2 linked regions of the Halorhodospira halophila genome follow. The protein of the gene in region 1 interacts with the protein of each later gene in a pairwise test. Links are inferred from orthologs where the notes say so. Each region holds a gene or a part of one and is shown in the gene's direction. Other genes may lie near its edges. The genes, in order: dnaE and dnaQ.

Region 1 (14,681 bases):
GCTGATCTGGCCCGGCGCTGGCGGGAGGATCCGCCGGATTGCTTCATCGGCGTCGATCTACCCGATTTTAACCTCGGTCTGGCCCGGCGCCTGCGTGCGGCCGGGATCCCCACGCTCCACTACGTCAGCCCCACCATCTGGGCCTGGCGTCGTGGGCGCGTGCGGGGCATCCGGCGCTCGGTGGACCGGATGCTGACCCTCTATCCCTTCGAGGAGCAGTTCTACGCCGACAGCGGCGTCGACGCGGTCTGCGTCGGTCATCCGGCTGCTGATCGATTCCCGCTGCAGCCGGATACCGTTGCGGCGCGCCGGAGGCTGGGGCTGGATACGGACGCCACGGTGGTCGCCCTGCTGCCCGGTAGCCGTGGCAGCGAGATCGACCGCCTGCTCGAGCCCTTCCTCGGGGCGGCAGCGCTTCTGGCGGAGCGGCCGGATGCGCCGGACTTTGTCATACCGGTGGCCGCACCGCGGCTGCGCGAGCGGATCGAGGCGGCCGTGGATCGGCACCAGGTCCGCCTGCGCACGCGGCTGCTGGACGGCGACACGGCGACCGCGGCGACTGCGGCGGATGTGGCCCTGACCGCCTCGGGCACGGCAACCCTGGAGGTCATGCTGGCCAAGCGTCCGATGGTCGTGGCGTACCGTCTGTCGCCGCTGAGCTATCAGATCATCCGCCGGTTGATCCATGTCCCTTGGGTATCGCAGCCGAATCTGCTTGCCGGCGAGCCCCTGGTCCCGGAGTACTTCCAGGGCGACGTCACGCCGCAGGTCCTGGCCGAGGCGGCCGCATACTGGCTCGATGAGGCCCCGGCCCGGCTACAGCTGGTCCGCCGCTTCCGGGAGCTCCACGCCTCACTAGCCCGCGGGGCTGATGCCCGGGCGGCAGAGGCCGTTCTGGAGATCCTGCGGTGAGCGGCGACGGCGGCGCGTGGCAGGTGGGTGTCGACGAGGCTGGCCGTGGGCCGTGGGCCGGGCCGGTGGTGGCCGCCGCGGTCATCCTGCGCGAGCCCATCGCCGGTGTCACCGACTCCAAGCGGCTGTCGGCGCGGCGCCGCGAGCAGGCCGCTGGGCTGATCCGCAGCGAGGCCGTGGCCTGGGGGGTCGGGCGGGCAGAGGTCGCCGAGATCGATGCACTGAACATCCGTCGTGCCACCTTCCTGGCCATGTCCCGTGCGGTGGCGTCGGTGGCCAGCACCGCGCGGATCGCCGAAATCCTGGTGGACGGGCGCGAGATGCCGGAGGATTTGCCCGCTCCAGCGCGGGCCGTGGTCGGTGGCGATGCCCTGGAGCCGAGCATCTCGGCGGCATCCATCCTGGCCAAGACGCTACGTGATGCCGAGATGGTGGCGCTCGAGGAGACCTACCCGGGATACGGTTTTGCCCGGCACAAGGGCTACGGGACCGCCGAGCACCGCCACGCCCTCGAGCGCCTCGGCCCGTGCGCCGCGCACCGGCGCAGCTTTGCCCCGGTGCGCAGGATGCTCGGCGGCTGAGGCGCGCACCGCACGCGCTTGGCTGACCCGTTGACCACCGCGACCCTGATATCCTGACGCGACCATGAGTGAAGCCCCACCGTCCTTCGTCCATCTGCGTCTGCACAGCGAGTTCTCGCTGGTCGACGGCATCGTCCGCATTCAGGAGGCGGTGTCCGCGGCGCGGGACGCCGGCATGCCGGCGGTGGCCATCACCGATCAGGCCAACCTGTTCGGCATGGTCAAGTTCTACCGGGCCGCGCTAGCCGCCGGAGTCAAGCCGATCATCGGAGCCGACGTGTGGCTGGCGGACGATACCTTGGAACTCGGCTACGCCCGGATGACGTTGCTCTGCCGGGATCGCGGCGGCTACCGTGCGCTGTCGCGGCTGCTCAGCCGCGCTTATCGCGAGGGTGCCTGCGGCGATATCCCGGTCATCCGGCGGGAGTGGTTGCAAGCGGATGCCGGCGGGCTGCTGGCCCTCTCCGGCGGGGTCCAGGGGGATATCGGTCAGGCCCTGCTGCGTGGTGATGAGGCCACCGCGCGGCGCTACCTCGAGCAGCACCGGCAGACCTTCGGCGAGGACGGCTTCTATCTGGAGCTCCACCGTCTGGGCCGGCCGGGCGACGAGCGCCACCTGCATGCCGCGGTGGCGCTGGCCGCCGACGAGGACGTGCCGGTGGTGGCCACCAATGACGTGCGCTTCATGCGCCCGGCGGATTACGACGCCCATGAGGTCCGTGTCTGCATCCATCAGGGGCGTACCCTGGACGACCCCAACCGGCCACGCCACTACACGGAACAGCAGTACTTTGCCGACGCTGCGGACATGGCCGAGCGCTTCTCCGATCTGCCCGAGGCGCTCGAGACCACCCTGCGTATCGCCGAGCGGTGCAGCGTGGATCTGGAACTCGACACCAACTATCTCCCGGACTTTCCGGTGCCCGAGGGCCATACGGTGGCCTCGTTCCTGCGCGCCGAGTCCGAGCGCGGCCTGGCGCAGCGGCTCGAACAACGCGGCCTGACTGAGGACGAGGATACCGGCGAGGTCGAGGCGACCTACCGGCAGCGCCTCGAGCACGAGCTGGCCGTCATCGAGCAGATGGGGTTCCCCGGCTACTTCCTCATCGTCGCCGACTTCATCCGCTGGGCGCGGGAGAACGACATCCCGGTTGGCCCCGGGCGCGGCTCCGGTGCGGGATCGCTGGTCGCCTATGCCCTGGGCATCACCAACCTCGACCCCCTGCGCTATGACCTGCTCTTCGAGCGCTTCCTCAACCCGGAGCGGGTCTCCATGCCCGACTTCGACGTGGACTTCTGCATGGAGCGCCGCGACGAGGTCATCGAGTACGTCTCGGACCGCTACGGCGCCGAGAAGGTCTCGCAGATCGCCACCCACGGCACCATGGCGGCCCGGGCCGTGGTGCGCGACGTGGGCCGGGTCTACGGTCACGCCTTCGGCTACATGGACCGGATCGCCAAGCTGATCCCTTTCGAGATCGGCATGACCCTGGACAGGGCCCTGGAGCAGGAAGAGGACCTGCGCGCCGAGTACGACAACGACGAAAACATCCGCGAGTTGATCGACACCGCGCGCAGCCTGGAGGGGATGGCGCGCAACGTCGGCAAGCACGCCGGAGGCGTCGTCATCGCGCCCACGGACCTGACCGATTTCTCGCCGCTCTACCGCGACCCGGAGGAGCGCGACGACGCCGAGGCTTGGAAGGTGGCCACCCACTTCGACAAGGACGACGTCGAGGCGGTGGGTCTGGTCAAGTTCGACTTCCTGGGTCTGCGCACGCTGACCATCATCGACTGGACCGTCCAGGCGGTGAACCGCATCCTCGAGCAGCGGGGAGACCCGGCGCTGGATATCGATGCCATCGCCCTGGATGACGGCGCCACCTTCGAGCTGCTCAAGCGCTGTGCCACCACCGCGGTCTTCCAGCTGGAATCCCGCGGGATGAAGGAGCTGATCAAGCGCCTTCAGCCCGATAGCTTCGAGGATATCGTGGCACTGGTGGCGCTGTTTCGGCCCGGGCCGCTTCAGTCGGGCATGGTCGACGACTTCGTCGAGCGCAAGCATGGCCGTTCGGCGGTCGCCGGTTACCCAACCCGCGAGCTGCACCATCCGGACCTGGTGCCGGTCCTCCAGCCTACTTACGGGGTGATCCTCTACCAGGAGCAGGTGCAGCGCATCGCGCAGGTCCTGGCCGGCTACAGCCTTGGCGAGGCGGATCTGCTGCGCCGCGCCATGGGCAAGAAGAAGCCCGAGGAGATGGCCAAGCAGCGGGCCAAGTTCCTGGAAGGGGCCAAGGCCCGGGGTCTGTCCGAGGACCATGCCACCGGCATCTTCGACCTTATGGAGAAGTTCGCCGGCTACGGCTTCAACAAGTCGCACTCGGCGGCCTACGCGCTGCTCTCCTACCAGACCGCCTGGCTCAAGTGTCACTACCCGGCGCCGTTCATGGCCTCGGTGCTCTCCTCGGACATGGACAACACCGACAAGGTGGTGATCTTCCTGGATGAGGCCCGGGCCATGGGGCTGGAGGTGCTGCCGCCGGACGTCAACCGCAGTGACAAGCCCTTCCGGGCGGTGGACGAGCGGACCATCGTCTACGGTCTGGGTGCCATCAAGGGGGTGGGGGAGTCGGCGCTCGATGCGGTGCTGAGCGAGCGCGATACCAACGGGGCGTTCCGGGATATCTTCGACCTGTGCCGCCGGGTCGACACCGGCCGCGCCAATCGTCGCGTGCTGGAGGCCCTGTGTCGTTCGGGGAGCCTGGATCGCCTGATCCCCAACCGCGCCACGGGAATGGCACAGATCCCGGCGGCGCTGGCGGCTGCCGAGCAGGCGACGCGCGACCAGGCCGCCGGGCAGACCGATCTGTTCGGTGGCCCTGCAGAGGCGGTGATCGCCTCCCGTGGCGAGGGCGAAGAGGTTGCCGAGCAGCCCGAATGGCCGGAGGAAGAACGCCTGGCCGCGGAGAAGGCCACACTGGGTCTATTCCTGACGGGGCACCCGATCGACCGTTACGAGCATGAGCTTCCGTATCTGGCTACGGATCGCCTGCAGCGGCTGTCCAGTGGCGCCGGCGGCAATGGCGGAGACGGCAATGGGGGCCGAGGCCGGACGGTTACCGCGGCTGGGCTGGTGGTCGCGCTGCGGGTGCGCAGCACCTCCACTGGCGGCCGCCTGGCCACCCTGACCCTGGATGACCGCACGGGCCGGATCGAAGTGGTGCTATTCCCCGAGGCGTTCGGCAAATACCGGCATGCCGTTGAGAAGGATGCGCTGCTGGTGGTGCGCGGCAGTCTCGACTACGACGACTTCAGTGGCGGGTACCGGATCACCGGCGAAGAGGTGCTGGACATCGCCCGGGCCCGCGAGCGGGCAGCCGGTCGGTTGGTGATTCCGGTAACCGCGGCTCGTGCCGCTAACGGTCTGGTGCCCGAGCTGCGCCAGGTCCTCAGCAGCTACGCTGGGGAGAGTCCGGTCCATGTCGATTACCGCCACCCAAGGGGCCGGGGGCGCGTCGTCCTAGGCCGCAACTGGACGGTGACGCCCAGCGATGACCTGATCAAGCGGCTTGAGTCGGTGGTCGATGACCGTGTGGGGGTCGAGTACCCCCGCTAGCGGCTCTCGCGGTGAATGGCGATCAGGTCATCGATCCCCACGGCGGTGCCGTCGGGTCCGTGGTCCAGGTCATCAATGACCGCTGCGGCACCCGGGAATGCGTCGTCCCGGGTCCAGCGGTTGCGGGTGATCAGCGTCGGGATCCCGGCCGCGCGGGCGGCGCGCAGCCCGTTGACCGAATCCTCCACGGCGAGGCAGTCCTCGGCCGCGAGCCGCAGTGATCGCAGGGCCTGCAGGTAGGCCTCGGGGTCGGGTTTCTTGGCGTTGACGTCGTCGCCACAGATGCAGACCTCGAAGGCCGGTTGCAACTCGGCGGGTAGCACGCCGTTGAACAGGGCCTCGACGTTGGCGCGGGCGCTGGTCGTGACCACGGCCAGGCGCACCTGCCGCTCTCGCGCTTCGGCAAGGATTCGCTCGATCCCCGGCCGGGGCGGGATGGAGCCGGTGCTGAGGCGCTCGGCGTAGAGGCGGTTCTTGGCCTCGTGCAGTCGCCGCGCGAGCGTATTGATATCGCCGTGCCCGGGCGGGGGCGGTTCCCGGGTCAGGGTGTCGTGCAGTCGTTCCCGGCCGCCCGGGACCGCGTTCAGGAGGCGTCGATAGGTGGTTTCATCCCAGCGGTGGGGAAGGCCGAATGCCTCGAAGGCGGCGTTGAAGGCGGGCAGGTGGCCCGCGCCTTCGGTGTCGGCCAGGGTGCCATCGACGTCAAAGAGCAGCGCTTGCATGGGTTTCCGTTCTCCAGGGGTGTCGGGTCCGTGGCGGTGCCGGCGTTATCATCTTAGGGTTCTTGACCCGTCCGGGAAAACGGGCTGGAGTAACCGCGTCGACGGACTCGCCGTATCCGCATGATCCGGAGGAAAGCACTGCATGGCTGAGGGTCGCCCGAAATATTCGCCGGAGTTCCGGCGCAAGCTGGTCGAACTGGTCGAGGCGGGGCACACCCCGCAAGAGTTGGCACGGACCTACGAGCCGGCGGCCAAGACGATCCGCCGCTGGTACCAGGAGGACCGGCAGGAGACCAGCGAGCGGCGCACCGGGGCTGCAGATCGGCGCAGCGCTGGCCCGGGAGGCAGGCAGCAGGGCAAGAGCCCTGGCGCTGCTGCGTCCGCGGCGGGGTCCGGGAAGCGCTCGAAGACGGCGAAGGCCGGTCCCCGGAGCAGGCCGGCGAGTAGCCAAGCGCACCGGCTGGCCGGCAAGCGCGTCTTGGAGCGCCCCGCGGACACGGCTGCGGAGGCTGGGGAGGGGGCGCCCGAGCGGGCCGAACCCGAGCCGGCGGAAGAGCCGGCCGAGGTGGCCCCATCGGCGGACGGCGAGGTGATCGTCGACCCGGCTCCCGAGGGCGGGGTGCCCGAGGAGGAGGGGGTCGAGCTAGATGTGCAGCCGCACGCCGGCCTCGAGACGGAGGGCGATCCAGCCGAGTTGCTTGCCGTCGGCCTGGAACGCGCCGATCAGGGCGATGCCGTCTACGACGACGAGGGTCCCGAGGCGGCTATTCCGATCTACCAGGAGGCACTCGACTATCTGGATGCAGCGATCAGCGCCGGTGAAGGGGGAGATGCCGCGCGCCGCGACTGGGGGATCACCCTGGAGCGCCTGGGCGATGCGCTCTTCGAGGCCGAGGGGGCGAGTGCCGCACTGCCCTGCTATGAGGCTTGGTGTGAACTCGCCGAGGCCCTGGCCACCGAACACGCCACGGCGCAGTCGCTTCGGGACTGGAGCGTTGCGCTGGGTCGCTACGGCCAGGGGGTGCTGGTCGAGGAGGGGGCCGAGGTGGCACTACCCTACTACCGGCAGGTGATCGAACTGCGCGAGGACATCGTCCGCGAGCGGCAGAGCGCGGATGCCTACCAGGATTGGGCGCTGGCGCTGGAGCGCTGCGGTGCGGTCCAGGAGGCCGTGGAGGGGTTGGCCGAGACGGTGGAGACCTACCGCCACGCCCTCGAGGTGCGCGGGGCGCTGGTCGAGCAGCAGGACACACCGCAGGCGCGCCGGGCTCTCGGGATCGCTCAGGAGCGCCTGGCCATGGCGGTGCTCGCCGCCGAGGGCGCCGAGGCGGCCCTGCCTCACTTTGAGCAGCTCGCCGAACTCTTCACGGAACTGGCCGAGGAGCTGGGCACTGAGGAGGCCGATGCTGAGCGACGGCAGGCGGATACCATGCTCGGCAAGGTACAGATGGCGGCACTGGATCTGGAGTGACACCCGCGTCCGCGACGGTTGGACCTCCGTCGTGGCCCTGGATCCCGGGAGGCGCATTGCAGGCGATCGAAGACATTGAGTGCGACTTGGTTGTTGTTGGTGGCGGCGGGGCCGGGTTGCGGGCCGCTATCGCGGCGGCCGAGCGCGACCCTGGGCTGCGGATCGCGCTGATCTCCAAGGTGGTGCCCATGCGCAGCCACACCGTCGCTGCGGAGGGGGGCGCTGCCGGTGTGGCCCGGGCGGATGACAGCCTGGACGGGCACTTCAACGACACCGTCTCCGGGGGGGATTGGCTGTGCGACCAGGACGTGGTTGAACGCTTTGTCGCCGAGTGCACTGGCGAGATGGTCCGTCTCGAACAGTGGGGTTGCCCGTGGAGCCGACAGGCGGACGGCCAGGTACATGTCCGGTTTTTCGGGGGCATGACGACCCAGCGCAGCTGGTACGCCGCCGACAAGACCGGCTTCCACATGTTGCATACGCTGTTCCAGACCTCCCTGCGCTATCCGGGGATTCAGCGCTACGACGAATACTTCTGCTCAGATCTGCTGGTCGACGACGGGGTGGTCTGTGGCGTACTGGCCTTGGAGATCGCCAGCGGCAAGCCGGTGCGCTTCGGCGCACCGGCGGTGGTGCTGGCCACCGGCGGGGCCGGGCGGGTCTACGGGCAGAACACCAACGCCGGCATCGTGACCGGCGAGGGCATGGCCATGGCGCACGCCCAGGGGGTGCCCCTGCGCGACATGGAGTTCGTTCAGTGGCACCCCACCACGCTGCCCGGCAGTGGCATCCTGATCACGGAAGGGTGCCGGGGCGAGGGCGGCGTCCTGACCAACCGGGATGATCGTCGCTATCTGCAGGACTACGGTCTCGGGCCCACCGAACCGTGGCCGCGTCCGAAAGCCATGGAGCTGGGGCCGCGGGATCGGCTCTCCCAGGCTTTCTGGTACGAGGACCAGGCGGGCCGGACCGTGCCCACGCCGCAGGGCACGGCAGTCCAGCTGGATCTACGCCACCTGGGCGAGGACCGCATCCTAGAGCGGCTGCCCATGATCACCGAGGTGGCTCGCCGCTACGCCGGAGTGGATCCGGTTCGGGAGCCGATCCCCGTCCGTCCGGCGGTCCACTACACCATGGGGGGGATTCCCACCGACGTCCGGGGTGCCGCCCCCCTGTCGGGGCTGTTTGCTGCCGGGGAGTGCGCCAGCACCGGGATTCACGGAGCCAACCGGCTCGGTTCCAACTCGCTCGCGGAACTCCTTGTCTTCGGCCGGGCGGCAGGAGAGGCGGCCGCCGAGTACGCCCGCGAGGCACCGCGGCGGCCGCAGCGCGTGGTGGAGCAGCTCGCTACCGAGGCCCTGGCGCCGCGGCTTGAACTGCTGCGCAACGACAGGGGCGAGCGGCTCGCTACGCTGCGCGCGGATCTCAATCGGGCCATGGAACAGGGGGTGGGGATCTTTCGCAACGAGGCCGGCCTGGAGCAGGCGTGCACGACGCTGGCGGCGCTGCGCGAGCGCCTGCGACGCGGCATCCGCCTCGACGACCGCAGCCGGACATACAACACCGAGTGGCTGACTGCGATGGAGTTCGGGGCCAGCCTGCAGGTGGCTGAGGCGATGGCCTGGTCGGCGCGGGCACGCAAGGAGTCCCGCGGCGCCCACGTGCGCGATGACGCCTATAGCGAGCGTGATGACGAGCGCTATCTGGTTCATACCCTGGCCTACCCCGGTGACGGGACGGGCCCCGTGATCGACCATGCGCCGGTGACCGTTACCCGCTCTGCGCCGCGGCGGCGGGCCTACGGCGCTGAAGGGGAGGCGCAGGCATGAGCGAATCGCAGCGGATCACTCTGGCGGTGCAGCGTTTCCACCCGGAACAGGACGCCGAACCGCGCTGGCAGCGCTATGCCGTGCCGTACACGCCGGATATGTCCGTGCTCGAGGGGCTGCAGTACATCAAGGATCACCTCGATGGCAGCCTGACCTTCCGCTGGTCCTGTCGCATGGCGATCTGCGGTAGCTGTGGCTGCATGATCGACGGCGAACCCGAGCTGGCCTGCCATGTCTTCCTCCGCGACTACGCGCCGGGGCCGGTGTGGGTGTCGGCACTGGACCACTTCCCCGTGCAGCGGGATCTGGTCATCGATCAGAGCGACTTCCTCGAGAAGCTCGAGACGGTGCACGCCTACCTGATCCCGGCCGGGGAACGGACGGCGGCCGAGGGGACCTATCGGCAGACGCCGGAGCAGATGACGGATTACTACGCGTACGCCCAGTGCATCAACTGCCTGCTCTGCTATGCCGCCTGCCCGCAGTACGGTTGGCATCCGGACTTTGTCGGCCCCGGGGCCCTGGCGCTACTCCAGCGCTACAACCTGGACAGCCGTGACGCAGGTAGCGAGTTGCGGCACGCGGTGGTTGATGCCGAACAGGGGGTCTGGGGCTGCACGCTGGTCGGCCACTGCTCCGAGGTCTGCCCCAAGGGGGTCGATCCCGCGCGGGCCATCAATCAGAACAAGCCCGGCAGCAGCGCGCGGTACTTGCTCGACTGGCTGCGGCCCGGTCGTCGTCGACAGGAGGGATCGGAATGAGCCGAGCGCGCGTCTACCGTCCGACCATGCGCGGTTGGTGGGAGCGGCATCCGGCCTACCGCCGCTACCTGTTGCGCGAAGGCAGCAGCGTCCTGCTGGGCCTTTATGCGCTCTGGCTGCTTGCCGGACTGTTGGCCCTTGCTGCTGGGGAAGCCGCCTACCAAGGGTGGCGGGACCTGCACGGCAGCCCCTGGTTGTTCGGCCTCCACCTGGCCGCTCTGTTGGCCGCCGCCTACCACGCTGTCACCTGGTTCCGGTTGCTGCCCCTGACGCTGCCGGTCCTGCGCTGGCGGGGCCGCAGGCCCACCGACCGGGCGGTCGTGCGGGGTGCCTGGGTGGTCTCGGTGGCCCTCTCGGGCGGGGTGTGGCTCTATCTCCTGGGAGGCGTCCGATGAGGCGTTCGCACGAACCGCCGCTGTGGCTGCTCTTCGGTGCCGGGGGCCTACTCGCCGCGCTGCTCGCCCCGGCGCTGATCCTGCTGACCGGCGTCGTGATGCCCGTGGCTGCAGAGCATGGCATCGAGGTACTGGATTACCACGCATCCCGCGAGCTGTTCGCCCGGCCGGTGGTGGGGGTGCCAGTGGCCCTCGCGCTGGGGCTGGTGCTCTGCCACGCCGCTCACCGCATCTACCATACCCTGCGCGATCTCGGGATTCCGGCAGGGCGCGGTACCTGGTGGGTCTGCTACGGCGGCGCCGGTGTCGCGGGGGTGCTCGGTGTGGGCGCGGTTGTTGCCCTGTGGTGGTGAACTCAGGGCGGGTCGTTGGGCGCCTGGGGGCGACAGCAGCGTAGCCGCGGGTGGGGCTCCGGCCGTGCCCAGAGGAATCCCTGGCCGACGCGGCACCCGGCATCGATGAGCTGGTCGCGCTGCTGCAGGGTCTCGACCCCCTCGGCCACCACCTCAAGCCCGAGGACATGGGCGAGCTGCAGGATGGTCTCCACGATGGAGCGGGATTCCGGCGTGGTCTCCATGTCCCAGATGAAGCCGCGGTCGATCTTGACCCGGTTGATGGGCAGGCGCTTGAGGTAGAGCAGGGACGAGTAGCCGGTGCCGAAGTCGTCGATGCTCAGCGACACTCCGGCCCGGCGCAGGGCGGCCAGCCGCTCCAGGGTGCGGGGGCTGAGATCCATGATGGTCGACTCGGTGATCTCCAGCTCCAGGTGCCGTGCCGGCAGGCCGGTCTGCTCCAGCGTACGCAGGACCGTCTTTTCGATGTTGCCGTTGTGGAACTGGGCCCCGGACAGGTTGACGGCGATGCGCCCGAACTCGCGTCCCTGGTCCAGCCAGGTGCGCCCTTGCTGACAGGCCTGGTGGAGGATGTCCTCCCCCAGCGCCGCCATGGTTCCGACCTCCTCGGCGACCGAGATGAAGGCGCCCGGGGCCAGTAGCCCCCGGTCCGGGTGGTGCCAGCGGACCAGGGCTTCGATGCCCACGATCTGACCGGTCTGCAGCTCGACCTGGTGCTGGAAATAGGGGACCAGTTCACCGCGCTGCAGGCCCTGACGCATCTCCTGGGCGAGATCCAGCCGGCGCTGGGCATGTTCAGTCAGCTCCTCGGCGTAGAAGCACGTGGTGTTGCGTCCGTCGGCCTTCGCCTTGTGCAGCGCCGAGTCGGCGTTGCGGACCAGCGCCTCGACGGTCTCGCCGTTGTCCGGATACATGCTGATGCCGATGCTACACCGGCACTGGAACCAGCGGCGGCTGTACTGGAACGGTCGCTCCAGTTCCTGGTGGACGGTCTCAGCGCAGGCGAGAGCGTCCCGGTGGTCGCGGATCTCGGCCAGGCAGATGCTGAACTCGTCGCCACCCAGTCGCGCCAGGGTGTCATCGGCGCCGAGGCGCGCCTGGAGGCGGTGAGCCACCTGGCGGAGGACGCGATCGCCGGCGGTATGACCGAGGCTGTCGTTGACGTCCTTGAAGTGGTCGAGGTCGATGAACAGCACGGCTAGCTGTTCACCGGACTGTCGCGAGCGCTCCAGGGCGCGGGCCATGCGGTCCTTGAACAGCAGGCGATTGGCGAGGCCGGTGAGCGCATCGTGGTAGGCCTGGAACTGCAGCCGCTCCTGGGAACGTTTGAGCTCGGTCAGGTCGCTAAAGACGGCAATGTAGTTGACGACTTCGCCGTAGGCCCCGGTGACACGGCTGATGGTCACCCACTTCGGCTGCAGGGTGCCGTACTTGGAGCGGTCCCAGAGTTCGCCGGACCAGCTACCCTCCCGTTGGATCGACTCCCACATGGCCCGGTAGAAGTCGTCGTTGTGGTGGCCCGACTGCAGGATCCGCGGCGTCAGCCCGATGAGCTCGTCCTCGGTGTAGCCGGTCATTCGCGCGAAGGCGTCGTTGACCTGGAGGATGCGGCTCTCGGCGTCGGTGATCAGGATCCCGTCCCGCGTGGCGGTGAAGACCTTGGCCGACAGCTGCAGGCGTCGTTCCATCTCCTTGCGCCCAGAGATGTCACGCAGCGTGGCGCAGCAGAGGGTCTCGTCCTCCAGGTGCAGCGGGGTGAGCACCACCTCCAGCCAAAGGTGTTCGCCCTGCGGGGTAACGTGCACCCACTCAAAACGTTGGGCGCCCTCGATGAGTGCGGTCTCGAGCAGGTTTTGTGCCCGCTCCGCCGCCGACGATCCGTCCGGCTGGAGTTGCGAGGAGATGGCCTCCGGGCGCAGGCCGATCAGCTGCTGCGGATCCTCCCAGCCCAGCATGCGGGCAGCCGCCGGGTTGCAGGCGATGAAGTGCCCATCGCGCAGGATCAGCATCCCGTCTTCGCTGTGCAGGAAGAGGGTCTGCGTCAGGCTGCTCGAGAGCGCCGGGGCCGGAGTGGTTGGGGGAACCACGTCGTCTTTCACAGGGGTTAGCTCACGGGTCCGGTGCCACGATGCGGTTGCGCAGGGTGCCGAGCCCCTCGACCTCACAGGTGACGATGTCCCCGGCCTGCAGGAAGCGGGGCGGGGTGCGGGCAAAACCGACGCCGGCCGGCGTGCCGGTGGCGATGATATCCCCGGGAACCAGGGTCATGACCCGCGAGAGCGTGGCGATGACCGCGGGGATGGAGAAGACCATCTCGCCGGTATGCGACTGTTGCTGGGTGGTGCCGTTGACCTGACAGGAGAGGGCAAGGCCGTGGGGATCGGGTACCGCGTCGGCGGTGGTGATCCAGGGCCCCATCGGGCAGCTGCCGTCCACCGACTTGCCGAGGAAGAACTGCTTGTGCCGGAATTGCAGGTCACGTGCCGACAGGTCGTTGATCACCGTATAGCCGAAGACATGCTGTAGTGCCTCGCTCTCCGGGATGTGCCGGCCACCCCGGCCGATCACCACGCCGAGCTCCACCTCCCAGTCCAACTCCCGGGTGACGGCTGGGTCGAGGAGGAAGTCCGCGTATGGGCCGGCGACGGTGGTCGTTGCCTTGGTAAAGACCACCGGCGCCTCGGGCAGCGCCAGCTCGTCACCCTTGGCCTGTTGCGACTCTCGGGCGTGGTCGGCGTAGTTCAGGCCCAGGCACATGATGTTGCGGGGTGGCTGCGGCAGCGGAGCCAGGAACGTCAGGGCCTCGGCCGTGACCCGCGGCCAGTCGTAGCCGGCCTCGGGTAAGGTGCCGGCGCACAGGTGTCCGCCCAGATCACCCGCGACGGGTGAGACGGCCCAGCGGTCGCCCTGTTCGTGGATGGCGACCCGGGTGACGCCCTGGTGAACAACGGTGGTGATGCGCATGCTGCCGTTTCCGCCTTGGGGGTTGCGGTCAAGCCTGTCGGCCCCGCATTGTCCCGCATTTGGGGCCGGTCGTCGACGGTGATCGGTCGGATGATGCGGATCGGGGGGCGGCATGCACGATGAAAGTGGCGACAATGCCCTGGAACGGGCGACGCTGGAAGCGGTCCGGCGGATGGCGGCGGCCTTTGCCGATCCGCTGCTCGCCCCGTTGGACGCGGGTGCCGACGGCGTCGCCCAGCGCTACCAAGCGGAAGGGGACGCGCAGGCGGGGACGGAGTATGTGCTGGCGCTGACCAGCGTCGCCGGGTGCCGGGTCGAGGTACGTATCCCGCGAAGCGATCTGCTGGCGCTGGAGGGGTCGGGGGTGGTCCACGCGGTCTACCAGACCCTTGTGCGCGAGTGTGGTGCCCATCTGGCCGAGCGCGAGACGCTGATCGTCACCACCCGAGGACGACCCGGGCCGGGGCAGCTGCTCAGTGTCTACCGGCGCCGCCTTGGTTAGGCCAAGCCGGCGTCCCCACAGGAGTTTCGCTTCTGGTAAGGTACGCCCACGACGCATTTAGCCTGTGGTATCCGCCCGCCCATCGGAGAGGTCAACGGGGAGCTCATGACCAAGAACTTTCTGGATTTCGAGCAGCCGATCGCCGAGCTAGAAGCCAAGATCGAAGAGCTGCGCAACGTCGGCCAGGATTCCGAGGTCAACATTAACGAGGAGATCCAGCGCCTCGAGGCCAAGAGCCGCTCGCTGACGGAGAAGATCTTCTCCTCGCTGAGCGCCTGGCAGATCGTGCAGCTGGCCCGTCATCCCGAGCGCCCCTACTTCTTCGACTACGTTGAGCGGATCTTCACCGATTTCCAGGAGCTTCACGGTGACCGAGCCTATGCCGACGATGCCGCCATCGCCGGTGGCCTGGCGCGCTTCGACGGCCGCCCGGTGATGGTCATCGGGCAGCAGAAGGGGCGGGATACCAAGGAGAAGGTGCGGCGCAATTTCGGCATGCCCCGACCGGAGGGGTATCGCAAGGCGCTTCGGCTGATGCGCATGGCGGAGCGCTTCGGTCTGCCGATCTTTACGTT
Region 2 (13,518 bases), on another replicon or contig:
CACGCCGGTGGCCACCGCCACCAGGAAGGTGACGAGCTCGAGGCGCGTGTGTTCCTTCTGAAGCATGGGTAAAGGCTCCTCTCGGATACCGGGTTCCGCGGGAGCTGCGGCGTGTTGCCCCGCTGTGGCTCCCGCACTCGCGTGTCATGGTGCCACAATCTAAGGATGAGACCGGTGCGCGGGCAAGCGCCGAGGCCCGCTGCACCGGACCTTTGGCCGGATTCTGCCGGATGCGATCGAGGGAGCCGTCATGAGCATGCAGAAAATCGTCTTCGCCAGCGACCTGTCGGAACGCGCCGGGCGGGCCGGGCGCCGCGCCGTACAGTTGGCCGAGGCCTGGGACGCCACGCTGGAGGCGGTCCACGTCATCGAAAGCGACGCGCCGGGGCTGCGCGCGCTCAGCGGCTCGCCGGATCGGGAAGGGGTGTTCCAGGCCGCCGCCGAGCAGCAGCTCCAGTCCGGGACCCCGGGCCACCGCGCGCAGCCCCGGGTCCTGATCGGGGATGTGATCGGCGAGGTGGTCTACGCCGCGGACGAGGGCGGCGCCGACCTGCTGGTCGTCGGTGCCCACGGCCGGCAGTACGTGCGCGACTGGATCCTGGGCACCACCGCCGAGCAGCTGGTTTGCCACGCACGGACGCCGACGCTGGTGGTCCGGCGCGACTCCGATGCGCCGTATCGGCGCGTTGCTGTGGGCGTCGATTTCTCGGATTGCTCGCGGGCGGCGCTTCAGTACGCGCGGCGCTGTTTCCCGGCGGCCGAGCTGCACCTGCTCTATGTGGTGGATACCGCCGAGCTGGATCGCATGCGCGCTGCCGGCATCGGCGATAGCTACATCCAGGAGCAGCAGACGCGCTGGATGGACGAGGCGCGGGCCGACCTGGAATCGTTCGCCCGGGACGAGGGGCTGGGCGCCGACGAGGTGCACCTGGAGGTGCACGCCGGCTATCCGGCCACGATCCTGCTCGAGGCCCTGGGCGGGCTGGGCGCCGATGTGGTGGTGATGGGCAACCACGGGCGTGGCCGCTGGGCGAACATGCTGCTCGGCAGCGTTGCCGCACGGCTGCTGCGGGAGGTGTCCACGGATCTGCTGCTGGTCCGCGACGACGCCCCCGGGTTCGAGGACGGGGACTGAGCGCTGCTCCGGAGCCCTGCCGGAGGGATCCGGCAGGGGCAGGGTCGGTGGGGCGGGTTTACTGCTCGGTGGCGCAGGCGGCCCAGGCGCTGATGAGCTCGGTCTCCTGCTCGAAGAAGCGGTCGACGGCGGCCTCGGTGGACTCGTCCCGACCGATGAACAGGTAGTCGTTGAGCATCTCCAGGTCGTAGTCCATGCAGCCGATGAAGGCGGCGATCTGCGGATGGTCCTCGTCGAAGCCGAGGCGGGCGAGGGCGTGGATGGTCTCCGCGCCGCCAAGCGCGCCCCTCGGATCGTCGAGGAACGCCAGCTGGTAGGCGCCGAACTTCCAGTGCGGGCTCCAGCCGGTGACCACGATGGGCTCGTCGCGGCGCGCGGCCCGGTCCAGCGAGGCCGTCATGCCGGCGTCGCTGGCCTCGATCAGCGTATAATCCAGCCCGTAGGTCTCGATGGCCTCGTGGGACAGGCGCATCAGCCCGGCGCCCGGGTCGATGCCCTGGATGGTCCCGTCGAGCGCGTCCTGCCAGCGCTCCTCATTGAGCTGATCGATGCTGGTCAGTCCGTCCTCGTACAGCCAGCGCGGCACCACCCAGCCCAGGCGGGCGTCGCCGTAGAGCACGCCCAGGTCGAGCAGGTCGTCACTGTAGCGCTCGATGTAGTCCTCGTGGGTGATCGGCTGCCACGACATCAGCATCAAGTCCAGGTCGCCGCGGGCGATGCCGGTGTACTGCGGCGCGATGTCGGTCTGGACCAGTTCGACGTCGACGTCGTAGCGCTCCTCGAGCAGCCGTTCGGCGATCCGGGTGACGAACTCCGCGTCGGCCCAGGCCGTCCAGCCGATGCGGATCTCCTGGCCGGCGGTGGCCGCCAGCGGGGCAATGAGCAGCGCAGCACCGGCGGTGCGCAACCATGAATGAGCCATCGGGCTATCCTCCATTACGGGGTCGAACCCCCCAGCGGAGTATAGTCCGTCGGTCCGGCCGCGCGGGATTCAGGCTCGGGCCACCTCCGGGAAGCGCTCGATCAGGGCCACCGCCCCGTCGACCAGGCGCTCGCCGCGGCTGACCAGCTTCTCGGTGCTGGCGAAGCCGAAGCGGTGGACGTCGCGCAGCGGCTTGTCGACGACCACCAGCTTGCCGGCAAGCACGAAGGCGCGGCCGAAGCCTTCGTGGCTGAGGTTGATCACCGGCACCGCCATCACCCCGCTGCGCGCCTCGATCCGCGCGGACACGGCGTTGTAGAAGGTGCGCACCCGGTTGACCGTTTCGCCGTCGGGGTCGGCGACCACGGGGATGGCGCGCTTGCGCTCGGGGGTGAGGATGAACGGATCGATGACCGCCGCATCGCTGTAGTGTTCCCACGCCCCGAAGGTGTCCGTGGCACGGACCTGGCGGAGCAGCTCACGGATGAACGGTGTCTCGAGGGCGGGATCCTGATCGTCCAGGACCTGCGCGGTGGCGGTGGTTTCGGGTTGCTCGTCCTGCGGGTTCCAGGTCCACATGGGGGTTCCTCCCTGGTTGGCTGCAGCTGGTCAGTCGGCCCACCAGCCGGTGGCCTCCATGGCGTCGAAACGGGCCTCGCCGGCCGGTTCGCCGCGCAGGGCCCGGCTCAGCCAGGCCGGCGGGCGCTCGCGCAACTGCGCGATCAGGGTGCCCAGCACGGTGTCGATGGCGGTGCCGTGGGAGACCTTGCGCGGCTGGCACCCCTGTGTGAGCAGCCGTCGCACGGCCGGGGCGCCGATGGCGTTGCAGTAGAGCGCGGCGCAGCCCTCGACGACCTGCAGGCGCGGTGCCAGGCGGTCGCAGTCCGGCGCCGCGTCGGCCGGCTCCTCGATGTCGGCCACCTCCAGCAGCCGGGTGCCCGAACACCCCACCTGGTAGATGGCGAAGCCGCTGGCCAGCCCGAAGTGCTGGTCCACGGTGTGCCGGTCGGCGGTGGCGAAGGCGATGCGCACCGAGCCCTGGTGGGCGGGTTCCAGCCCCTCCCCGTCGGCGATCCTTAAGTGACGGACAGTCATCACGGCTCCTCAGGCGATATCGGCGCTGCGGTAGATCGAGCGGTAGGGGCGCACGTCGCCGTGCACCTCGCGATGCTCGAGGAGGGTGTTGGCCAGCTCGAAGAGGGTGTCGCGGCTGCCGCGGTAGCCCACCCGGGGGCGGGTGTGCAGCCCGACCCGCTCCCAGATGGGGTAGCCGCACTGCACGATGGGCACCCCCAGCCGGCCGGCGGTGGCGGCGGCGTGGCCGCTGCCGAGGATCAGCTCCACGCCGTCCTCGCGGCCGTGGTGCTCCAGCGCCTCCAGGTCGCCGATATGCACCCGGCGCGCCGGTATGGCGTCGAGCACCGGCGAGCGCTCCGGGGCCACGGCGGTGGTCACCTCGGCGCCGGCGTCGTGGAGCAGGGTGGTCAGCCCGGCGAGCAGGTCCGCCTCGGTGGCCACGCCCACCGGCGTGGTGCCGAGCACCGAGTGGGTGTCGAGCAGGGCGTCCTGCAGCTGCCGACGCTGGCGCTGGATGCGTGGTGGCGGGGCGGTGCGGTCGGCGATGGCGCACAGGACCATAACCAGTCGGTCCGTGGCGTGCAGGCCCATCAGGTGCTCGAAGCGGTAGTCGGGGACCCCGGTGCGCTCGCGCAGCCGGTCCGCCGCGCGGTTCAGCGAGGCGCCCACGACCACCGTGGCGGCGGCGTCGCCGCAGCCACGCAGCGCCTCCAGCGGCGTCCCGTCGGTGGTGATCGGGCTGAAATCGTCGTCGTCCAGGTGGCCGTCCATGGAGGCCCCCAGGTCGGGGATGGCCACCGGCTCCAGGCCGAAGGCCTCGAGCAACTCGCACAGCGCCTCGGCATCCCCGGGCGAGACGGCGTCGGAGAGCAGCAGGTTGACCCGCCGCGGTGCCCGGCCGGGGCGGGTGCCCTCGGCGGGGACCAGGTGTTCGATGACCGCCTCCACCGTGGCCGCGTAGCCACTGGCCAAGCTGCCGACGAAATCCGGCGTGTTCACCGGCACCACGGCGGTGGTGGCGTGCTCCGGGTGCTCGCTGCGGAAGGTGCGCACCAGTCGTTCGATGTCCGTACCCTCGGCCTCCGAGAGCCCGGTGGTCAGCAGCGTGATCAGCGCCGGCGCGGACTTGCTGCACAGGGTATCCAGGGCGCCGAGGACGTTATCGTCGGCGCCGAGCACCGCGCTGATCGGGTCGATGGCCGTGGTCTGCAACGGGATCGGCTCGTTGAAGTGGCGCACGAAGTAGACCTTGCCGAAGGCCGTGCAGCCCTGGGCGCCGTGGAGCAGCGGCACGGCGCCGCGGAAGCCGAGGGTGGCGAGGGTGCCACCCACCGGTTGGCTGGCCTTCAGCGGGTTGACGCTCAGCGGGCTGGTGGATCGTTCGATGCGGGTCATGGCCCGGTCCTCCCTTCCTGCCGTTCCCAGGGCGCCGGTTCACGCACCTGGGGCCAGATGGGGCTCTCGATGCTGCGGCACAGCTGGCGGGCCAGCTCCACCATGCCGGTGTAGCCGGCGTAGGCGTGGGGGCGCTCCTGGTTGATGTCCAGAAACGGGATGCGCGCCTTCAGCGCGGTGTACATGTTCCGTCCGCCGGCGATGAGCACGTCGGCCTCGTGGGCGCGGACGGTGTCGATCAGCGTCCGCGGCGCGCCGCTATCGAGCATCTGCGCCTGCTCGCCCATCAGCTCGCGGATACGCGCCTTGTCCGCCTCGGTGGATTTGCGCGTTCCGGTGGCGACCACCTCCATGCCCAGATCCTGCAGCGCCGAGACCACCGACCAGCTCTTCACGCCGCCGGTATAGAGCAGGGCGCGGCGCCCGCGCAGGCGCTCGCGGTAGGGCTCCAGCGCGGCATCGGCGCGGGCCTCCTCGCGGGCGATGACCTGCTCGGTGCGCTCGGTCAGTGCCGGGTCGTCGATCAGCCGGGCGAAGCCGCGCAGGGCGGCGGAGGTGTCGGCGACGCCGTAGAAGCTGCCCTCGAAATACGGGATGCCGTAGCGCTCCTCCAGGGTGCGCGCCACATTCAGCAAAGCCTTGGAGCAGACCAGCATGTTGGCCTCGGCCCGGTGGAGGGTCTGCAGCTCGTGGTAGCGGGCGTCGCCGGATAGGCTGCCGAGCAGGCGCAGGCCGAGCTCGTCGAGCAGCGGCAGGACGTTCCAGAATTCGCCGGCGATGTTGAACTCGCCGATCAGGCCTACGTCGTGGATCTGGCGGTCCGCCGGTTGGTCCTCTGCCGGCACCGGTTCCGGCTCGCGGGTGCCGACGATGTGCCGGACCACCGCCTCGCCAGCGATGCGGTTGCCCAGGTTTTTGCTGCCGTAGAATCCGGCGCAGTCCACCGGGATGACTGGCGTGCCCCAGCGGCGCTCGGCGCTGCCGCACACCGCCTCGAGGTCGTCGCCGGTGAGTGCCGGTACGCAGGTGTTGTAGACGAACACCGCCGCCGGGGCGTGTTCGTCCACGGCCTGCTTGATGGCGTGGAACAGCCGCGCCTCGCCCCGGCCCATGATCACGTCCTGCTCGCTGAGGTCGGTGGTCATGCCGATGCGCCACAGGGTGGGCCCGGTGGAGCGGGTGCCGCGGTTATCCCAGGAACTGCCGGCGCAGCCGATGGGGCCGTGGACGATGTGGGCGGCGTCGGCCACCGGCAGCAGGGTGATCTGGGCGCCGTCGAAGGCGCAGCCGCCGGCGGCGGCCCCGGGGGTGGGACGTGCGCAGCCGGACTTCGACCCCTGGTTGTGGGCGCAGCCCGGCTCGTCGAGCAGAGCGGCGATCTCCTGGTTGCGCATGGGCGGGCAGCTCCGGTCGTGGGTGGCTTGCCCGCAGTGCAGCAAGGCGCGTGCCACGCCCGGTCCGCGGTCGCCGCCGCCCTGTGCCGGGCGGTGACCGGGCGGCGAGCGGCGCGCGCGTGTCGCAAATCCGACGGGCGGGCGTTATCGTGTGCCCTTTCGCACAACCTGCGTTGACCCGGGATAGGGCGCACCGCAGACTATTTGGAATCGTTGCAAAGTACCCGGGACCCGAGCCATGCGGCAGATCCTGCTCGACACCGAGACCACTGGCATGGACCCCGCCGAGGGGCACCGCATCATCGAGATCGGCTGCGTGGAACTCGAGCGCCGGCGGCTGACCGGCAACAACTTCCACGAGTACCTCAATCCCGATCGGGCGGTGGACGAGGGCGCGGAGAACGTTCACGGCCTGTCGAACCGCTTCCTGGCGGACAAGCCGCGTTTCGCCGACATCGCCCGGCGCTTCGTCGACTATGTCCGGGATGCCGAGCTGATCATCCACAACGCCCCCTTCGACGTCGGCTTCATCGACGCCGAGTTGGCCCGTCTGGGGCCGGCGTGGGGGCAACTCGAGGACTACTGCACCGTCACCGATTCGCTGCAGCTGGCGCGGCGCATGCATCCGGGGCAGCGCTGCAGCCTCGACGCGCTGTGCAAGCGCTACGGCGTGGACGGCTCGCGGCGCGAACTCCACGGCGCGCTGCTCGACTCCGAGCTGCTCGCCGAGGTCTACCTGGCCATGACCGGTGGCCAGGGCAAGCTCTCCCTGGACGGCGAGGGCCTGGAGCCGGGCGGCGCCGAGCCGATCCAGCGGCTGTCCCCGGAGCGGCCGCGACTGCGCGTCCCGGAATCGGGCGAGCTGGAGCGCGAGGCCCACGAGCAGTTGCTCCAGCGGATCGAGGCGACCTGCGGTGGCCCGGCGCTGTGGCGCCGGGCGGGCGGCGGCGAAGAGGCGGCCGGCTCATGATCCGGGCACCGCTGCGGGCGCTGACCTTCGATCTCGACGACACCCTGTGGTCCGTCGAGGACGTGCTCGCGGCGGCCGAGCAGACCCTGCACGACTACCTGCGCGAAGCCTACCCGGTGGTGGCCGAGCGCTTCGATCCCGATCGCATGCGCCAGCTCCGCCGCGAACTCGCCGCCGCGCGGCCTGAGCTGACGCGTAACGCGACCACCCTGCGCCGTGCCACCATGGCCGAGATCGCCCGCTGCTGCGGGATCGATGGGACGGCCGCGGAGCGCTTTGTGGAGCAGACCTTTGCCGTCTTTCTCGAGGCGCGGCAGGCCCGGGTGGCCCCGTTCCCCGAGGTGTTGCCGGCGCTGCGCGAGCTCTCGGCGCGCTTTCGGATCGGCGTGATCACCAACGGCAACGCCGATGTCTACCGTACGGCGCTGGGGCCCTGCGTCGACTTCGTGGTGCGCGGCGTGGATATTGACATCCCCAAGCCGGAGCCGGCGATCTTCGCCCTGGCCTGTGAGCGTGCCGGGGTACCGCCGGGGGAGGTCCTGCACGTCGGTGATGATCCGCACACCGACGCCGCCGGCGCCCTGGCCGCGGGTATGCAGGCGGCGCTGATGTGCCGTCACGGCCCGCCGGAGCCGCCGGACGGCGTGCCCGACTGCCTCATGGTCCCGGACATGGAGGCGCTGCGCCGTGCCATCGAGCGCAGTGTGGGTGCGGGGCCGGCACAGGACGTTTAGAATGCTGTACAAAAGATGTACAAACCCAGGGAGATCATGAGTCGGGAGAGTGAGCAGAACCGGGAGGATGGTGCCCAAGAGCCAGAGCCACGCATACCGGTCGGCGTGAGCAGCTGCCTGCTCGGCGAGGAGGTGCGCTACGACGGCGGCCACAAGCGCAATCCCTTCGTGACCGAGGCGCTCTCGCGCTACTTCCGCTACGTGCCCGTCTGCCCCGAGGTGGCCATCGGGCTGCCCACCCCGCGGCCGCCCATCCGCCTGGAGCAGGCCGAGGACGAGCGGGTGCGGGTGAGTGGTGTGCGTGACCGGCAGACCGACGTCACCGAGGCCATGGAGGCCTACGGCCGCGAGAAGGGGCGTGAGCTGCACTGGCTCAGCGGCTATATCCTCAAGTCCAAGTCGCCGAGTTGCGGCATGGAGCGGGTCAAGGTGTATAAGCCCGACGGCCATCCGGCCGGGTTCTCAAGCCGTGGCGCCTACGCGCGGACACTGATGGAGACGAATCCGCTGCTGCCGGTCGAGGAGGAGGGCCGGCTCAATGATCCGGCCCTGCGCGAGGGCTTTGTCTGTCGGGTCTTCTGCTACTACCGTTGGCAGCGCCTGGTCGAGGCGGGTCTGACGCGCAAGGCCCTGGTGGACTTCCACGCCGAGCACAAGCTGTTGCTCATGGCCCACGACGACCAGCGCATGCGCGCGCTCGGGCGGTTGGTCTCGACGCTGGGCGAGCGGCCGCTGGAGGCCGTGGCCGAGGCCTACATCGAGGCGTTCATGGCGGCGCTGGCCCGGCCGGCCACCCGGGGGCGGCACGCCAACGTGCTCTATCACCTGCTCGGCTACCTCAAGCGGGAGCTGGATCCGGCGGACAAGCAGGAGGTCGTGGACGTCATCGAGCAGTACCGCACCGGCATGGTGCCGCTGATCGTGCCGGTGACGCTGCTGCGCCACCACTTCCGCCACTGGCCGGATCCCTACGTGGAGCGGCAGTTCTATCTCTACTGGAGCCCGCCGGAACTGGCGCTGCTCAATCAGGTCTGACCGGGCGGCCGGGGTCGCTCCACGACATTCGAGACGAAAAGGAAGGGCTGCGTGCCGTTACGTTCGTTGCTGCGCAAGGGTTGGGGGGTCGCTGCGCCCGTGGTGGTGCTGCTGGCGGCCGTGCTGGTGCTGGCGGCGCTGGTCTGGACCCGCCCCGATCCGCCTGCCGAGGAGCCCACCGAACCCTCGTGGGTGGTCGCCACCGAGCGCGCCGAGCCCGGCGTCCACCAGCCGCTGCTGCGCCTGTTCGGCTATATCGAGTCGCCCTCGGATGTCACCGTCAAGTCCGCGGTGGAGGCCGACGTCGCCGAGGTCCGGGCGCGCGACGGCCGCGTGGTGGAGGCCGGCGAGCTGCTGGTGCGCCTGGACGACGGTGAACTGCGTGACACCCTGCGCCAGCGTCAGGCCGATCTCGACGAGCAGGAGGCCGCACTGCGCCAGGAGCGCCGCGCGGTTGCGGCGGACCGCGAGGATCTCGAGGCCGAGAAGGCGCTGCTGGCCATCGATGAGCGGCGGGTGGCGCGGCTCGAGGAGCTCGTGGCCGACAACGCCGCCTCGCCCTCGGAACTCGACGACGCCGAGGAGGCCCGGGAGCGGCAGCGCCAGGCGGTGATCCGGGCGCAACAGGCGGTGGACGACGCCGAGGAGCGCTTGGCCGTGGCCGAGGCGCGGCGCGACAGTGCGGAGGCGGCCCGCGACCAGGCCCGGCGCGACGTGCGCCGCACCGAGGTGCGTGCCCCCTTCGACGGCCGGGTCAGGGCGGTGGCCGTGGGCCGGGGCGATCGAGTGAGCCCGGGCAGCGAACTCGTCGGCCTCTACGACACCGGCGAGCTGGAGGTCCGGGTGCAGATCCCCACCACGCGCATCGGGGCCCTCTATCGGGCCCGCGCCGCTGACACCGGGGTGTACGGTGAGGCCCTGGTGGACGGCCGCGGGCTCGCCCTGGAGCTGGACCGGCTGGCCGGGCACACCCCCCGGGAGCGCGGCGGGGTCGAGGCGATCTTCGCCGTCGAGGAGCGCCACGACGAGGTCGCCCTGGATCGCTTTGCCGAGGTGATGCTGGAGCTGCCCCCGGAGCCGGGCACGCTGGTGGTGCCCTACGAGGCGCTCTACGGCACCGAGCGGCTCTACGTCATCGAGGAGGACGAGGAGGCCAAGCGCCTACGCGGCATCGAGGTGCAGCGCCTGGGCGAGGCGCGGCGCCCCGACGGGGGCCGGGGGGCGCTGGTTCGCGCCCCGGAGATCGATGCCGGCACGCAGATCGTTACCACCCAGATCCCGCAGGCCACGGATGGGCTGCGCGTGCGCGTCGAAGCGGAGAGCCGCTAGGCGATGGTCGAGCAGCGGCGAGACGCGCTGCGCTGGTTGGCGGAGCACCCGGTAGCGGCCAACCTGGTGCTGGCGCTGATGTTCATCAGCGGCTTCTACGCCGTCAGCCAGCTCAACACCCAGTTCTTCCCCAGCTTCGAGCTCGACGTGGTCACCGTGCAGGTGCAGTGGCCGGGCTCCACCGCCGAGGACGTCGCCGACTCGGTCACCACCCCCCTGGAGGACGCCGTGCGCGACGTCCAGGGGCTGCGTGAGATGCAGTCGCGCTCGGCGGACGGCGTCAGCAACATCAGCCTCGAGTTCTTCCAGGGCACCGACATGGCCGACACGGTGGAGGACGTCAAGGACCGCGTCGCCGCCGTGCGCAACCTCCCGGAGGAGGCCGAGGAGCCGACCATCCGGCGCATCACCCAGTTCGACCCGGTGGCCCGCGTGGTGCTCAGCGGCGATGCCCCGCCATCGAGCATGCGCGCCTGGGCGCGTGAGCTCGAGGACGACCTGCTGCGCCGCGGGGTGGCCAATGTCGAGGTCACCGGCATGCCGGATCTGGAGACGGCCATCGAGGTCGAGCAGCACGTGCTGCTCGACTCCGGGCTGACCTTCGGCGACCTGGGGGCTGCCATCGACGCCGAGAGCACCGATCTGCCCGGCGGCGAGGCCGGCGAGGCGGATATCGCCCGGCAGCTGCGCAGCCTCGAGCAGCGCCGCGGCGTGCAGGAGTTCCGCGATCTGCAGATCACCGACGGCGATGGCCAGCCGCTGCTGCTCAGCGACCTGGCGCAGATCGAGCGCCGTGCCCGGGACGGCCAGGTGGACTTCCGCCTGGGCGAGGACACCGCCATCGAACTCTACGTCCAGCGCGCCGAGGGCGAGGACGCCCTGGGGGCGGCGGCCATCCTCGAGGCCTGGTACGACGATGTCACGCCGACCCTGCCCGAGGGGCTCGAGCTCACCGTCTACGACGAATTCTGGGAGCTGATCAGCGAACGCATCGGCCTGCTGGTCAGCAACGGCCTGGCCGGGCTGCTGCTGGTGGTGGCCATCCTCTTCACCTTCCTCACCGCCCGGGTGGCGTTCTGGGTGACGGTGGGCATCCCCGCCGCCTTCCTCACCGCGCTGGTGGTGCTCTGGGGCGTGGGCGGCAGCATCAACATGATGAGCCTCTTCGCGCTGATCATGACCCTGGGGATCATCGTCGACGACGCCATCGTGGTCGGAGAGCGCGGCGTGGCCCGCTTCCAGCGCGGCGAATCGCCGGGGGAGGCCGCCGCCGGCGGCGCGCGGGACATGCTCGCCCCGGTGATGGCCTCTTCGCTGACCACGGTGGCGGCGTTCATCCCGTTGATGGCGATCAGCGGGGTGATGGGCAATATCCTCTTCGACATCCCGTTGGTGGTGATCTGCGTGATCATCGCCTCACTGATCGAGGCCTTCATCGTCCTGCCCGGGCACCTGCGCCGCTCCTTCGAGGGCGATCAGCGCGGGCGCGAGCCGAGCCGCTTCCGGCGCTGGGTGGACAGCGGCTTCCACGGTTTCCGCGAGGGGGCTTACCGGCGCGGCATCACCCGGGCGGTGGAGTGGCGCTGGACCACGGTCTCGTCGGCGGTGGCGCTGCTGGTGGCGGCGGTGGGACTGGTGGTTGGTGGTCGGATCGAGTTCACCTTCTTCCCCGAGCCCGAGGGGACGGTGCTGCACGCCAACGTCGGCTTCGCGCCGGGCACGCCGCCGGAGCGGGTGGAGGCCTTCCTGGCCGACATGGAGCGCCAGCTCCACGCCGCCGACGAGGCGCTCTCCGAGCAGCGGCTGGTGCGCACCCACACCGTGCGCTACGGCGAGATGCAGGCCCGCGACGCCCAGGACGCCAACCGTGGCGATCATTACGGCAGCATCGCCGTGGAGCTGATCTCGCCGGAGGATCGTGACGTCCGCAACACCGATCTGATGAACGCCTGGGAGGAGCGCATCACCGAGCGTCCCGGTCTGGAGCGGCTGGTCATCCGAGAGCGCAGCGCCGGCCCGCCCGGCGAGGACATCGACGTCCGCCTGACCCAGGGGGATCCGGGCACCCTGCGGGCGGCCGCCGACGAGCTGCGCCAGGTGCTGCACCGCTATCCGGGGCTGGGCAGCATCGACGACGACCTGCCCTACGGTCAGGAGCAGTGGGTGTACCGTCTCACCGCCGAAGGCCGGGCCCTGGGGCTGACCACCGAGGCGGTCAGCCGGCAGGTGCGCGATGCCTTCGCCGGCGAGCTGGCCCAGGTCTACCACCAGGGCCGTGACGAGGTGGAGGTGCGCCTGCGCCAGCCGCTGGCCGAGCGCCGCGATCTCTCGGCGGTGACCGATCTGCAGATCCGCCTGCCCGACGGGGATCTGGTACCGCTGGAGAGCGTGGCCACCATCGAGTCGCGCCGTGGTTTCGAGGTGGTGCGCCACCACAACGGCGAGCTGGCCGTGAGTGTGACCGGCGACGTGGACGACCGGGTGGCCAACACCGGGCAGATCCGCGCCGATCTGCGCGAGAATGTCCTGCCGGAACTCACCGAGCGTTACGGCGTGGCCGCCGAGTTCGGCGGGCAGGCGGACTTCCAGGACGAGACCCTGGCCGATATGCAGCGCGGGCTGTTCTTCGCCCTGGGGCTGATCTACCTGATCCTGGCGTGGGTCTTCGCCTCCTACGGCTGGCCGCTGCTGGTGATGTCGGTGATCCCCTTCGGGCTGGTCGGGGCGCTGGTCGGCCACTGGGTCATGGGGCTCGACCTGACCCTGCTCTCGCTCTTCGGCCTCTTCGGCCTGACCGGCATCACCGTGAACAACGCCATCATCCTGACGCTGTTCTACAAGCAGATCCGCAATGACGGCACACCGGTGGTCGAGGCCCTGGCCGAGGCCTCCTGCCAGCGCCTGCGGGCGATGATCCTCACCTCGCTGACCACCATCGGCGGGCTGTTGCCGCTGCTCGCCGAGCAGTCGGTACAGGCGCAGTTCCTCATCCCCATGGCGGCGGCCATCGCCTTCGGTCTGGCCGGGGCCACGGGTATCGTGCTGTTCCTGATGCCGGCGCTGCTGCGCATCTATGAAGACGCGGTTGCCGGGGTGACGCGGTGGCGGTACGGTACAACGCCATGACCGAGCATGCGGACCATACGCCCCGGTTCGGGGCCCTGATCATCGGCGACGAGCTGCTCACCGGCCGGCGCCGTGATCGGCACATGGAGGCGGTGATCGAGCGGCTCGACGCCCGCGGGCTGGAGCTCGCCTGGGCACGGCTGATCGGTGACGACCCGCAGTTGCTGACCCGCACCCTGGGCGAGACCTTCGCCGGGGGCGACATCGTCTTCAGCTTCGGCGGCATCGGCGCCACTCCCGACGACCGCACCCGGCAGTGCTGCGCCGAGGCGGTGGGACGGCCGTTGGAGCGCCACCCCGAGGCCGAGGCGGCCATGCGCGAGCAGTTCGGTGCCGAGACCACCGAGCAGCGCCTGCGCATGGTGGAGTTTCCCGCCGGCGCCTGGATGATCCCCAACCCG

Evidence for each region.
Region 2: the proteins of dnaE (region 1) and dnaQ interact in binary tests that used the Escherichia coli proteins (3 or more experiments, as listed by UniProt). The link is inferred for Halorhodospira halophila from one-to-one orthologs.

What each region holds. Positions count from the first base shown.
Region 1 is NZ_NHSN01000018.1:139,104-153,784, reverse strand. What follows is about bases 1,180-5,309. They hold dnaE (DNA polymerase III subunit alpha), read left to right. Parts: upstream 1,180-1,557; coding sequence 1,558-5,109; downstream 5,110-5,309. Other genes in these bases: CCR79_RS07880 (HAD-IA family hydrolase), read right to left, coding at 5,106-5,309; CCR79_RS07890 (ribonuclease HII), read left to right, coding at 1,180-1,493. Outside these bases: lpxB (lipid-A-disaccharide synthase), read left to right, coding at 1-912; more of CCR79_RS07890, read left to right, coding at 909-1,179; more of CCR79_RS07880, read right to left, coding at 5,310-5,831; CCR79_RS07875 (transposase), read left to right, coding at 5,974-7,302; frdA (fumarate reductase (quinol) flavoprotein subunit), read left to right, coding at 7,359-9,131; CCR79_RS07865 (succinate dehydrogenase/fumarate reductase iron-sulfur subunit), read left to right, coding at 9,128-9,892; CCR79_RS07860 (fumarate reductase subunit C), read left to right, coding at 9,889-10,287; fumarate reductase subunit FrdD, read left to right, coding at 10,284-10,640; CCR79_RS07850 (EAL domain-containing protein), read right to left, coding at 10,643-12,727; CCR79_RS07845 (fumarylacetoacetate hydrolase family protein), read right to left, coding at 12,750-13,604; CCR79_RS07840 (hypothetical protein), read left to right, coding at 13,717-14,106; CCR79_RS07835 (acetyl-CoA carboxylase carboxyltransferase subunit alpha), read left to right, coding at 14,212-14,681. UniProt on the Escherichia coli protein: DNA polymerase III is a complex, multichain enzyme responsible for most of the replicative synthesis in bacteria. This DNA polymerase also exhibits 3' to 5' exonuclease activity. The alpha chain is the DNA polymerase catalytic subunit.
Region 2 is NZ_NHSN01000005.1:1,708-15,225, reverse strand. The notes cover bases 5,061-8,027. They hold dnaQ (DNA polymerase III subunit epsilon), read left to right. Parts: upstream 5,061-6,161; coding sequence 6,162-6,893; downstream 6,894-8,027. Other genes in these bases: CCR79_RS01710 (YbgA family protein), read left to right, coding at 7,643-8,027; CCR79_RS01715 (HAD family hydrolase), read left to right, coding at 6,890-7,627; nifE (nitrogenase iron-molybdenum cofactor biosynthesis protein NifE), read right to left, coding at 5,061-5,923. Outside these bases: CCR79_RS01755 (hypothetical protein), read right to left, coding at 1-66; CCR79_RS01750 (universal stress protein), read left to right, coding at 251-1,135; CCR79_RS01745 (glycine betaine ABC transporter substrate-binding protein), read right to left, coding at 1,194-2,057; CCR79_RS01740 (NifX-associated nitrogen fixation protein), read right to left, coding at 2,127-2,636; CCR79_RS01735 (NifB/NifX family molybdenum-iron cluster-binding protein), read right to left, coding at 2,667-3,152; nitrogenase iron-molybdenum cofactor biosynthesis protein NifN, read right to left, coding at 3,162-4,529; more of nifE, read right to left, coding at 4,526-5,060; more of CCR79_RS01710, read left to right, coding at 8,028-8,662; CCR79_RS01705 (biotin/lipoyl-binding protein), read left to right, coding at 8,714-9,991; CCR79_RS01700 (efflux RND transporter permease subunit), read left to right, coding at 9,995-13,117; CCR79_RS01695 (competence/damage-inducible protein A), read left to right, coding at 13,114-13,518. UniProt on the Escherichia coli protein: DNA polymerase III is a complex, multichain enzyme responsible for most of the replicative synthesis in bacteria. The epsilon subunit contain the editing function and is a proofreading 3'-5' exonuclease.